4 regions of the Pseudidiomarina sp. WS423 genome follow, and region 2 is predicted to be linked to each of the others. Evidence: predicted binding sites of a transcription regulator. Region 2 holds the regulator's gene; each other region holds the start of a gene.
The links. The regulator sigma-54, encoded in region 2, starts transcription at its own class of promoters, with help from an activator protein. The targets are predictions, from matches to a motif close to GTTGGCACGNNNNTNGNNT.
Positions count from the first base shown of each region.

Region 1: the regulator sigma-54 is predicted to act here: its motif matches at 1,618-1,636, upstream of ACQ661_RS07710 (nitric-oxide reductase large subunit).
Region 3: the regulator sigma-54 is predicted to act here: its motif matches at 1,604-1,622, upstream of ACQ661_RS07760 (hemerythrin domain-containing protein).
Region 4: the regulator sigma-54 is predicted to act here: its motif matches at 1,286-1,304, upstream of ACQ661_RS06490 (DUF3192 domain-containing protein).

Region 1 covers NZ_JBOJLN010000007.1:30,355-33,510, reverse strand. Annotated here, with positions in the region: gene nrdD (anaerobic ribonucleoside-triphosphate reductase) at 1-895, opposite strand, end outside; gene nrdG (anaerobic ribonucleoside-triphosphate reductase activating protein) at 912-1,364, opposite strand; gene ACQ661_RS07710 (nitric-oxide reductase large subunit) at 1,726-3,156, shown strand, end outside.
Region 2 covers NZ_JBOJLN010000003.1:24,045-27,200, reverse strand. Annotated here, with positions in the region: gene lptA (lipopolysaccharide transport periplasmic protein LptA) at 1-541, shown strand, start outside; gene lptC (LPS export ABC transporter periplasmic protein LptC) at 1-42, shown strand, start outside; gene lptB (LPS export ABC transporter ATP-binding protein) at 538-1,263, shown strand; gene ACQ661_RS04385 (RNA polymerase factor sigma-54) at 1,272-2,651, shown strand; gene hpf (ribosome hibernation promoting factor) at 2,679-2,966, shown strand; gene ptsN (PTS IIA-like nitrogen regulatory protein PtsN) at 2,970-3,156, shown strand, end outside.
Region 3 covers NZ_JBOJLN010000007.1:40,150-43,305, forward strand. Annotated here, with positions in the region: gene norR (nitric oxide reductase transcriptional regulator NorR) at 1-1,507, opposite strand, end outside; gene ACQ661_RS07760 (hemerythrin domain-containing protein) at 1,681-2,223, shown strand; gene fnr (fumarate/nitrate reduction transcriptional regulator Fnr) at 2,236-2,940, opposite strand; gene ACQ661_RS07770 (TMEM165/GDT1 family protein) at 3,122-3,156, shown strand, end outside.
Region 4 covers NZ_JBOJLN010000005.1:65,957-69,112, reverse strand. Annotated here, with positions in the region: gene dnaG (DNA primase) at 1-1,213, shown strand, start outside; gene ACQ661_RS06490 (DUF3192 domain-containing protein) at 1,368-1,760, shown strand; gene rpoD (RNA polymerase sigma factor RpoD) at 1,918-3,156, shown strand, end outside.

The DNA.
Region 1 (3,156 bases), on a different contig from region 2:
CTAACGAATCGGCATTGGGTGACAGATACACGAAGAATGAGTTACCGACAGATAATTCATGGGCAATATGCTGAGCAAATTGCTGATCTTTGCACTGACCATTTTCGGTCAGCATAGCCACGGTAACGACCGGGAAAGTGAGTATGGTTTTCTTCCGTTCTTCATTAAACCAATGTAAGAAAAAGTCCTGAAGCTGGCTCACCGATTGCCATGATGATTTGCTGAAATCGGCGGGAAAGACAAAGTCACCAAACATACTTTCAAAATAATGCTGGTCATAGACTGAGATATTCCAGAAGACACTTTGATAACCGCGCGCTGCCGCGGGCTGATTGAGGGCATACACGACGTGCTGTAAGTGGTTTTCAATCTGATGGCGATGTGTTTCTAGGTAGTTATCACCGTAATCTTTACGAGCAAAATAATCAAAGTAAGCCAAAAATTCGACGGTGGCGACGGCCCCGGCAAACTGTGAGCTCACCGCAAAGACGAAGTTCACGAAAGTGCCACAAAAGCTTTCTAGGTGTTTTGGTGCTTTTGATTCGCCGCCCAACTTAGTGAGCCCATCACGTAAAAACGGATACATGGTAACCGACACACAGTAAGGCTTTAAGCTAGTTTCATCATGCACATAAATCTCATGATCTTCTATTTGACGAATATACTCCTGCGCCAACGGCGGGCCAAACAACTCTGCAATTTTATTGCTGACTTGCTTGCGGTTCACTTGAACAAAAAAATCCTTCATGATTTCTGACTCTAGCGTCGCAATATTCTTTTGCGTCACGTTCGCATTAGCATCCATTTTTGAGCCATCAGCGGCATTTTCGGCATGGAGATATTGCTGAATAAAGTCAACTTTGGCGTCTACTTGATCGGGGTATAAGCGCAACATAGGTATGCTCCTTGTTTTAATCAGTGCTTAAAAAGCGCACGTTTAGTAGTTGTTGATTGCGTAAATCAATAAACTTCTGATTTGTGTTTGGACTATCTAGGCCACCAAGCTCAGCTATCCAAGGGCCCGTTTTTAAATAGGTGAGCTGTTCGCGGAGTGCAGGCAGCACCTGCTCATAACCGGTATACAGACAGGTTTCTAGCCCCTGCTCACGAGCTAATTTAAGTAAGTGCAGTAATTGCTCTGGGTACCATTCACCCCCTAAAAACAACACGCAGGTGATGAGGCCCCGATATTGCTGCAGCCGCTTCGTAAAATACTCTGGGGTTAATTCCACTCCGCTATGAGCGGGCCAGCTATCAACGCTATGACAGCCTTTACAACCCACAGGGCAGCCGGTGATGGTATAAGCCAACGAGACTTCGCCGGGCACCTCCTGAAAGGCTATTTGCTCTGAACAGTAGCGCATTAAAACCCCACATATTGTGCTTGATTGCTTATTTGCATCTATATATTGTGTTAAAGCCTAGACGATCACCTAGATATTGTGTTGATCCGGATCAATAAATAAGCAGCCTGAAAAACTCTGAACGCCGCTTGGCCAAGCTAGCCAAAACATGCTGGTGGGTAAAAATAACCCTACGGGTTACTAGCACCCTCAAAAAGTGCGGTTATATCTACCCTAAAAACAAACAAAAACCAATAAAATCAGATGGATAAAAGTTGGCACGAGACTTGCTATAAGGAAAGGGTACTCATCTATGAATGCGTGCGAAATGCAATAAAGGGAGACTCTCGCATGAATCAACAACAACAACCGGAGGTGCCATATGGCCGGTTATAAGAAACTTTGGTGGATACTCATCGGCATCCTAGCGATTACCTTTGGTATCTTGGGTTATTTTGGTAAAGAGGTATACCGCGAAGCACCGCCTATTCCAGCGCAGTACGTGACGGAATCGGGACAAGTGTTAATGACTGAAGAGAGTATTCTCGATGGTCAAACCGCTTGGCAATCCATCGGTGGTATGCAATTAGGCTCGATCTGGGGCCATGGTGCTTATCAAGCACCCGATTGGACTGCAGACTGGTTACACCGTGAGCTCGTAGCTTGGTTAGAAATTGTAGCGCAACGTGATTACGGCATGAGCTACGATAGCTTGAGCCCAGCTGAGCAAAATGCTCTGCAATTTGCGTTAAAACAGGAATATCGTACCAACACCTACGATGCTGCAACTGATACGGTGCTACTAAGTGAGACTCGAGTAGCAGCCATCAATGACGTAGCGGATTATTATATTCGCTTATTCAGCGATGCTCCTGAGCTACAAAGCACGCGCGAAAGCTATGCAATGAAAGAGAACACCTTGCCGAGCCTTGAGCGACGCGAGCGTATGACTGAGTTCTTTTTCTGGACTGCTTGGTCAGCCGCTACTGAACGCCCTGATAGCAATGTCACCTACACCAATAACTGGCCGCATGAGCCGCTTATTGATAATAAGCCAAGTGCTGAGAATATCATTTGGTCTATTATTAGTGTGATTTTACTGATTGCTGGTATCGGTGCTTTGATTTGGGGTTGGGCTTTCTTGCGCGACCACGATGAAGAAGAAATTGAGATTCCTAAGCAAGATCCAATCACTACCTTCAAACTTACACCATCACAAAAAGCACTAGGTAAATATTGCTTTATCGTCGTGGCGTTGTTTGCTTTACAAGTTTTGTTAGGTGGCTTTACTGCTCACTACACTGTAGAAGGTCAAGAATTCTATGGTATTAACGTGTCTGAGTGGTTGCCCTACTCGCTAGTGCGTACTTGGCACTTACAAGCGGCCATGTTCTGGATTGCTACTGGCTTCTTAGCTGCTGGCTTATTCTTAGCACCTATCATTAATGGTGGTAAAGATCCTAAGTATCAAAAACTAGGAGTCGACCTACTATTTTGGGCGTTAGTTGTAGTGGTTGCTGGTACCTTTATTGGTAACTTCCTCTCTATTGCTCAAATTATGCCTGAGCACTTAAGCTTCTGGTGGGGTCACCAAGGTTATGAATACGTCGACCTCGGTCGTGCATGGCAGATTGGTAAGTTCTTAGGTATCGTGTTCTGGTTAGTGTTGATGATGCGCGGTGTCTTCCACGCTCTTCGTCAACCAGGCGACAAGAACTTATTAGCACTACTCACCGCATCTGTTGTTGCTATTGGCCTGTTCTACGGTGCTGGCTTCTTCTATGGCGAACGTACTCACTTATCAGTGATGGAA
Region 2 (3,156 bases):
GTTGAAACCATTTATACCGGCCGCCACACTAATTCTCAGTAGTCTTGTGCTAACTGCTGCATTATTCTCTAACGCAGCACTTAGCCAAGGCAAAGATGACTTTAATCAGCCCATTCGCATCAATGCTGAGCGCGATTGGGTTGATATTGCTAATAAAATTGTGGTGTTTGAACGTAGCGTCATCATCGAGCAAGGTAGTTTAAAAATCACCGCTGACAAGTTATCAGTAGAGCGTGAAGGTGAGGCCGAAGATGCTGTGTTTATCGCTGAAGGGGCGCCGGCGGTTTATACCCAACAATTGGAAGACGGTAGTGTTATCACCGCCAAGGCCAACCAAATCATTTATGACCAAGCGCAACAGTTACTGACGTTGCGGGGGAATGTTGAAGTTGCGCAAGGAAACAGCGTCAGTCGTGGTGGAGAGATGGTTTATAACTTTGCTACACAGCAAATGACCACGCGTGGTGACAAAGATACCGACCGCGTAACCACCATCTACATGCCGAAACAACAAGACGATAAAAACAACGAGCAACCATGAGCCGATTAGTAGCTGAACATTTAGCCAAATCTTATAAAAAACGCCAAGTTGTTAAAGACGTTAGTTTGACTGTTGAAGCAGGCCAAGTGATTGGCTTGCTGGGCCCTAATGGCGCCGGTAAAACCACGACTTTCTATATGATTGTTGGCTTAGTGAATAACGACAAAGGCCTGATTAAATTAGACGACCGTGATATCTCGTTATTACCTATGCATGAACGCGCTCGCCTTGGGATTGGCTATTTACCCCAAGAATCCTCCATCTTTCGTAAGCTGACGGTGCGCGATAATATTTTGGCGATACTCGAAACCCGCAAAGAACTATCTGCGGCCCAGCGTGAAGATAAACTTGATAGCTTGCTGGAAGAGTTTCATATCAGCCATATCGCCAACAGTCTGGGTATGAGCTTGTCTGGGGGGGAACGACGCCGGGTTGAGATTGCTCGGGCGTTGGCGGCTGAGCCTAAGTTTATCCTGTTGGATGAACCCTTTGCTGGGGTTGACCCGATTTCCGTGCTGGACATCAAGAAGATTATCGAACACCTACGCAAACGTGGTATCGGGGTACTCATTACCGACCACAACGTGCGCGAAACCCTAAGCGTCTGTGAACATGCTTATATTGTTAGCCATGGCGAGCTTATCGCGCAAGGCGATGCCCAAACCATTCTTAATAATCAGCATGTGAAAGACGTGTATTTGGGCGACCAGTTTACGCTGTAGCTATCATGATGAAACAAGGCCTGCAGTTCAAATTTAGTCAACAGCTGAGCATGACCCCACAGCTGCAACAGGCCATCAAACTGTTGCAACTTTCAAGCTTAGAACTGCAGCAAGAAGTGCAACAAGCGCTGGATGAGAACCCCTTGCTTGAGGTGGCCGACCAAAGCGCTGAAGGCGAAACCGATTTAGCTGCTGCCGAGGAGAGCTGGGAACCAAGCTATTCGGCTTCTTTAGGCAGTTCTGGCACAGCTTACGATGGCGAAGACACCCTCTATCAGGGCAGCACCAGTGAGAGTTTGCAAGAGCACTTGTTATGGCAAATGCGACTATCACATTTTTCTCCCCTTGATGAAGCTATTGCCATGCTGTTGATTGATAGCATTGATGAGCGCGGCTACTTAACGGCTGAATTAGAAGAACTGTTGCCAGCGATTCGACAGCAACACCCCGAGCTCATCCAAGTGGACTTAGCCGAAGTCGCCGTGGTGCTCAAACGAATTCAACATTTTGATCCGATTGGCGTTGGCGCTCGCAATGTCCGCGAATGTTTATTAATTCAGCTACGGCATCTTCCTAACGATATTCCCTACCTGAACTTAGCTCTGCAAGCCGTTGACAAGCATTTGCAGTTGCTCGCCCAGCGCGATTATCGCAATCTGGCGCGGCGGTTACGTATTCAAGAAGCCGATTTATGCCAAGTACTAGCGCTGATTCAGCAGCTACAACCGCACCCAGGGGACGGTTTTGGCGCAGGTGATGACGACTATGTGATTCCTGATGTGCTGGTGCGCAAAAAAAATGATCGCTGGACCGTTGAGCTAAATTCGCAAAGTTTGCCTAAACTAAAGGTGAACGAAGATTATGCGGCGCTGCTGCAAAGTGGTTCGCAATCTGAAGAACAACAGTATATTCGGCAGCATACGCAAGCTGCGAAGTGGTTTATTAAAAGCATTGAAAGCCGTAACGATACCTTACTGAAAGTAGCTGCAACCATAGTGCAACGTCAGCAAGGTTTCTTTGAATATGGCCCTGAGGCGATGAAACCTATGGTTCTTGCTGACGTTGCTAACGCAGTAGAGATGCATGAATCAACTATTTCAAGAATAACCACACAAAAGTATATGCATACACCTAAAGGTGTGTTTGAATTGAAGTACTTCTTCTCTAGCCAATTGGCAACGGATAATGGAGAAGATGCTTCTTCTACCGCGATTAGAGCGGTATTGAAAAAGCTAGTTGCTGCGGAGAACCCCAAGAAGCCTCTCAGTGATAGTAAATTAACTGAACTCATGGCCGAACAGGGTATCCAAGTAGCTAGACGGACAATTGCGAAGTATCGTGAGGCCATGAATATTCCGCCCTCGAGCCAACGCAAACGTCTTATCTGAATCTTGGACAAACAGAAGGAAGATGTTATGCAAATTAATCTGACCGGTCATCATATCGAAATTACTGACGCTCTGCGTGACTATGTCGATACCAAGTTTTCTAAGCTGGAACGTCATTTTGACCACATAAATAACGTCCATGTCATTTTAAATGTTGAAAAGTTAACGCAAAAAGCGGAAGCTACGCTGCATTTGAATGGCGGCGAAATTTTCGCTGATTCAGAGCACACCGATATGTATGCGGCTATTGACGGGCTGATTGATAAACTCGATCGGCAGGTTATTAAACATAAAGAAAAGATGAAACGCCACTAAATCATGGATTTATCCACTCTGTTAAGCCCCGACTGCGCTCGCTGCGCAGTCGCGGGAACAAGCAAAAAGAAAGTGCTTGAAATCATCGGCCAACTGGCCGCTTCGCGTCTCTCGGGTACCACCGGTTTTGACGTCTTCGAAAGTCTTCTCAATCGCGAACGATTAGGTAGTACCGGCATCGGGCTGGGGG
Region 3 (3,156 bases), on a different contig from region 2:
CATCTATCTCTAGTATACGGGCCGCTTGGGTCCATTTGTAGTCCGCTTGCTCTAAAGCCTGCTCAATAAGCTGACGCTGCACCGCATTGAGGGTATCTTTCAAGTTCATGGTGGGAAACGCCTTGCGCTGGTTGCTCTGCAATATATCCGTGACTTGCACGCTGGCGGTGGCTGCACCAGGTAAATCCAGCAAACCAATATCGATACTAACAATATCTTCTCGTGCCGCACCTATGCTAAGCGCCTTAATCGCCGCCCGGCTGATGGTATGCTCAAGTTCGCGCACGTTGCCAGGCCAATCATAAGCCAATAAGGCATGCTCTGCCGCTTGGGTGAGGCGTAACGCTCGTACCCCAAGGCGAGCTCGGTTAAGCTCTAAGAAGTGACCGGCTAACACAGGAATATCATCGCTACGCTCACGCAGCGGTGGAATAGGTAACGGGTACACGGATAAGCGATGGTAGAGATCAGCACGAAAATCACCAGATTTTATTTGCTGCTTCAAGTCGCGATTAGTTGCCGCCACAACTCGGACATTGACGGTATGGCTACGATCGCTTCCTAAGCGTTGAATCTCGCCATTCTGCAATACTCGTAGTAACTTGGCCTGAATTGCTGGTGGCAGCTCACCTACTTCATCTAAGAAGATGGTGCCGCCATCAGCGCTATCAAACCGACCGGCCCGCTCGCTGGTTGCCCCAGAGAAGGCCCCTTTGGTATGGCCGAAGAGCTCACTCTCGGCCAGAGCCTCAGGTAACGCTGCACAATTCACATACACTAAGGGCTGCTGCGCTCGTTGTGACTGGCGATGTAACTGTCGTGCAAATAACTCTTTACCCACGCCGGTTTCACCCAGCAGTAATACCGGAAGATCTGAGCCGGCCACAACACTCAATTCTTGCATCACATTGAGCAATGGAGCACTACGCCCGATGATTTCGTAACTAGCGGAAGCCTCGCCACTAAGCGAGTATTCTTGATCGCGCCGTTGATTACGTAGGGCTCTGACGCTTTGCTCAATTTGCCCCATGCGAATCGCCGCTTCAACCAGCAAGCTTGCTCGTTGCAGTGCATGCATGGCAGCCGTATCAAAGGTTCCTGGGGTGAGGGCATCTAGGGTCAGAACCCCCCAGCATTTGCCTTCAACATGTAATGAGATCCCCATACAATCGTGTACTGCCAAATGGCCATCGGGGCTATCTTCTATAAGCCCGTCATAGGGGTCTGCGAGGTGGCTATCTGGCTCAAATCGAACCGCTTCGCGACTCGCCATAATGGTGGCTAGGCGCGGATGCTGATGCACAATAAAACGGCGCCCTAAGGCCTCCCGTGCTAAACCGATACTAGCAATGGGCTTAAGCATTTGCTGCTCTAATTTAAGCAGCACCACGGCACCACAATGAAAGTGTTGGCGTAGTGTTTTGACGACTTTCTCTAGCCGTACTACGGCAGGCTGTTCGGTCACTAAATCGGCGATCAGAGTTTCAAGTAAGGTGACATCTTGCATGGTAGATTTAACCCTTAAAGTCCTTTTTGACCCAAATAAATATGGGTTTAATTTACCATTGCAGGGAAAAACTCGATATAAATCAAAGTAGGTAGTTTTGGCATCCATCTTGCAGTACCAAGAGGTATTGCTGGTCCATTTTGGCCGCTTTTATCTCAAAATTAGGAGTTATTATGTCAACACCATCTACCATTCATGCAGAAGCTTTAGCCGTGTTTCAAGCCATGCCTAGCAAGCATTTAATTGATTATATTGTTGAGAATTTTCACGATAAGCATCGCGCACAGCTGCCGGAGTTAATTAACTTAGCGCGCAAAATAGAAGACGTACATAATGATCATGAAGCCTGTCCAGCAGGCTTGGCAGAATTGCTGCAAAGCATGTACCAAGAGCTAGAAAGCCACATGATGAAAGAAGAGCAAATTTTGTTTCCGATGTTAGCTGGTGGGATCTATCCAAGCGGACCTATCGCGGTGATGGAAGAAGAGCACGACCAGCACGAGCAAATGTTAGCCGAATTATTAGAGTTGACCCATCAAAACCAAGCTCCACGCGGCGCATGTGGAAGCTGGATCATGCTTTATGAGGGGTTAAATGAGTTAGTGAAAGACTTGCAGCTGCACATCGATATTGAAAATAGCATTCTTTTTAAGCAAGCAGATAAACCAGCCAGCAGTGGCCATGGTAATGGTCACTGCTGTGGTGGTTGCCAATAAGTGCTGCGTCAGTTAGTGAGCTAGCTCGCGCAAGCGGGCTGGCTCGATGATGTTAACTAGCTTGTTCTGCACATCAATCACACCTTCGCCTTGCAGTGCCGATAAAATACGGCTAATGGTTTCTACCGAAAGGCCTAAGTAGTTACCGATATCAGCGCGAGTCATGGTTAAGCGAAACGAAGTGCTAGATAATCCGCGCGCTTTAAAGCGATCGGACAAGGTGACTAAGAAGTGCGCTAAACGTTGATGGGCTGAGCGGTTGTTCAACGTGCCGAGTAGTTGTTTGCTGGAGAATATCTCGCTACTCATTAAACGCATCATTTGTTTGCGCAGGGATGGCATCTCAATCACTAGCTCATCCAGTGACACAATAGGCACTTCGCACAACATGGTGGTTTCTAGCGCTTGTGAGTAACTGCGGTGTTGACCTTCAGCTAAAGCATCAAAACCGACGAGGTCGCCAGGCAAATGGAAATCAATGATTTGCTCTACGCCATTATCGTCAATGGTGTAAGACTTTAGTGAACCGCTACGCACGGCATATAAATATTTTAGCGGCGCACCGGCATTAACTAACACGTCACGTTTATGCAGAGGCTTATGACGCTGAATAATAGTGTCTAGCCGATTCATACCCTCTTGATCTAATTGGTACGGTAAACATAGCGCTGCCATGCTGCAATTTTGACAATGTATGTGAGAAGTCAGATTAGCCATAATGATTTCCTGATTTAGATCAACATCCCTAACGAATAACTGCAGTATACGCCCAACGCCTGAAAAGTAACCTTGTGCCGATGGAGTACCTCCAATATGCCTAAGTGGAGGTAGTTGGTAGGGTTTGTGGGGTTTGCCCGATACTGTTAAAATGCGCGACCAAACCAGCAGGAGCACCTAAGTGGATGCATTTATAACTTCAACCGTGACCGTCGC
Region 4 (3,156 bases), on a different contig from region 2:
AGATCGTCAGCAGCTATTTGATCTTAAATTAGTGAATCGTAATGAAAACCAGCGCTACTACGACTTTTTTCGGGACCGCATTATGTTTCCGATCCGCGATCGTCGTGGTCGGGTGGTCGGTTTTGGTGGACGGATCATCACGGGTGATGGCCCAAAATATTTAAACTCGCCAGAAACACGAATTTTTCATAAAGGACGCGAACTCTATGGCTTTTATGAAGCCAAGAAAGCGCACAAACAATTAGCTCAGGTGGTCATAGTTGAGGGTTATATGGATGTGGTTGCCTTGGCTCAAGCCGGAATCACTTACGCGGTAGCATCCCTCGGTACGGCCACAACAGCAGACCAGTTACAGCTGTTATTTCGTGCCACCACACAAGTCACCTGTTGTTATGACGGTGATAGAGCTGGCCGAGATGCTGCTTGGCGGGCGCTAGAAAATGCACTGCCATTATTAAACGATGGATTAGCGTTAAACTTTTTGTTTTTACCCGATGGTGAAGACCCCGACACTATTGTGCGTAAAGAGGGAGCGGAGGCATTTAGCGCACGCTTGCAACAAGCACAGAGCTTCATAGACTACTTTTTTAGTCACCTCACAGAAACTATTGATGTGAGTAGTGATGCCGGCAAATCAATGCTATTGAAGCAAGCAACACCGTTGATAGAAAGAGTAGCAAGCGAATTTTATCGGGAAGAATTACTGAATCGATTGGCACGTTTGTTACGCCGCGAAACCTCGCAGCTTAAACAACAAATAAAAGCACCTACCAGCCAACACCGCCGCCCCGAGCAGCTTAAAATGACGCCTATGCGGCGCGCTATCGGGTTATTGGTACAGCACCCGCAGCTAGGGCGAGAGATTCCTTTGCATAAAGAGCTGATTGAATTAAAGCAACCAGGTATTGAATTGTTATTAGCCCTGCATGAACAGACACAGCAGCAACAGTTAACTACTGCGCAGTTACTCGAGTTGTGGCGCGATCAGCCCGAAGAAAAAGCATTGCGACAATTAGCAAGTTGGGAACATCACCTAGATGAAGAGCACGTTGCGCAAGAATTCTTTGATACCTTTCTCTATTTTATTGATCAATATATGGAACAGCGTGCTAGTGAGTTACTGGCCAAAGAGCAACAAGCACCGCTAAGCAAAGAAGAAAAGCAAGAGTACATGGTGTTATTGCAATACCGTTCGGATCGTGGAAAACGCTAATAAGTGGTGGAATAGCCTATTCCATGGCTCTTGATTTTAAACAAAAACGATGAAAAACAAAATGTTATTAGAGTTGGCACAAGCTTTGCTTTAGTTATCAAGTCAGTTTGACTTACTCACTTTATTAATAAAAAACAGATTACTAGGAGATGTTATGAGATCTTTTGTGGCACCTAAGCAGGTCGTTGCTTTGATGACTGTCGCGGCACTAAGCCTTGGTTTAAGTGGTTGTATTATCGTGACTGAAACCGAGCACCGGCAAAGCTCATCTGAAGTTGCAGATAAAGAGCAGCGCAATCGCCAGATTATTGCTTCATTGCAAGAAAGTACCAGCGTGGCTACCGTAGAAGCTGAGCTAGGTGTACCGGAATTTTCAGATCTAGTCACTCGTGATGGTAAGCGCTATCGAGTCCTTTACTATCGTACTCAACGGGTTCATGCCGATGGTAATACCACCCGCGATGAGTGCACTCCACTGGTATTTAAAGATGGCCAATTAATAGGCACTGGGGAACTCGCTGTCGCACAAATCCCCACAAACAACTGATTAATTTCTGGCTCAAAACGACAGTATCTGCTACAATTTCCGGTCTTGAATTTTACACCTCACGCACTTATTTAATTAAGGTAGTGGTCATACATTAATTAAGTCGCCGAAGTGAAGACCGGTTACTTTTCTATTTAATAACAGGTGGTAGATCTGTATGCAGCAGAGTCGTCAATCACAACTCAGACTTCTTATTGCCAAAGGCAAAGAGCAAGGGTATCTCACTTTTTCAGAAGTGAATGATCACCTTCCTTCTGAGATCGTTGATTCGGATCAAATCGAAGACATCATCGGCATGATCAATGATATGGGTATTCAGGTGTTCGAAAGTGCCCCTGATGCCGATGAATTGATGATGAGCGAAGATACCGCCGACGAAGATGCGGCAGAGGCTGCTGCGCAAGCTTTAGCAAGCGTTGACGGCGAGCTTGGTCGCACCACTGACCCCGTACGTATGTACATGCGTGAGATGGGTACCGTTGAGCTGTTAACTCGTGAAGGCGAGATTGACATTGCTAAGCGTATTGAAGATGGGATTAACCAAGTTCAGTGCTCAGTAGCAGAATATCCTGAAGCCATCAACTTCTTGCTAGAGCAATGGGATTCGTGTGAAGCGGAAGAAATGCGCTTAACCGATATTATCTCTGGTTTTATCGATCCTAACGAAGTGGATGCAGCGCCGGTTAGTGCTACTCACATCGGCTCAGAATTAAGCGAAGACGAGCTTGAAGACGATGATGATGATGCCGATGAAGACGACGATAGCGATGACGATAGCTCTGATAGCGGTATAGATCCTGAGTTTGCTCGTCAAAAGTTTGCCGAATTACGTGAACAGTACGAAAAAACTCGTACTGCTATCAGCAAGCATGGTCGTGAGCACGCCAAGGCCCGCACTGAAATTGAAGCCTTAAGTGAATTGTTTAAGCAGTTCCGCTTAGTACCTAAGCAGTTTGATCGCTTAGTTAAAGACATGCGTGACATGATGCATCGAGTGCGAGTGCAAGAGCGCTTGATCATGAAGATGTGTGTAGAGCAAGCGGCTATGCCAAAACGCTCATTCATGAAGGTTTTTGCCGGTAACGAAAATAGTACCAGCTGGTTAACAGCAGCGATTGCAGAAGGTGAGGCCTACTCGGCCGTCTTACAAGAGCTACAACCAGAGGTAGAACGTTGTATTCATAAGTTAGCCGAAGTTGAAGTTGAAACTGGGTTAACTATTGCCAAAGTAAAAGATATTAATCGTCGCATGTCGATTGGCGAAGCCAAAGCGCGTCGTGCTAAAAAGGAAATGGTTGAAGCTAACTTACGTTTGGTTATTTCCATCGCGAAAAAATACACCAACCGCGGTTTGCAGTTCCTTGATCTCATTCAGGAAGGGAACATCGGTTTGATG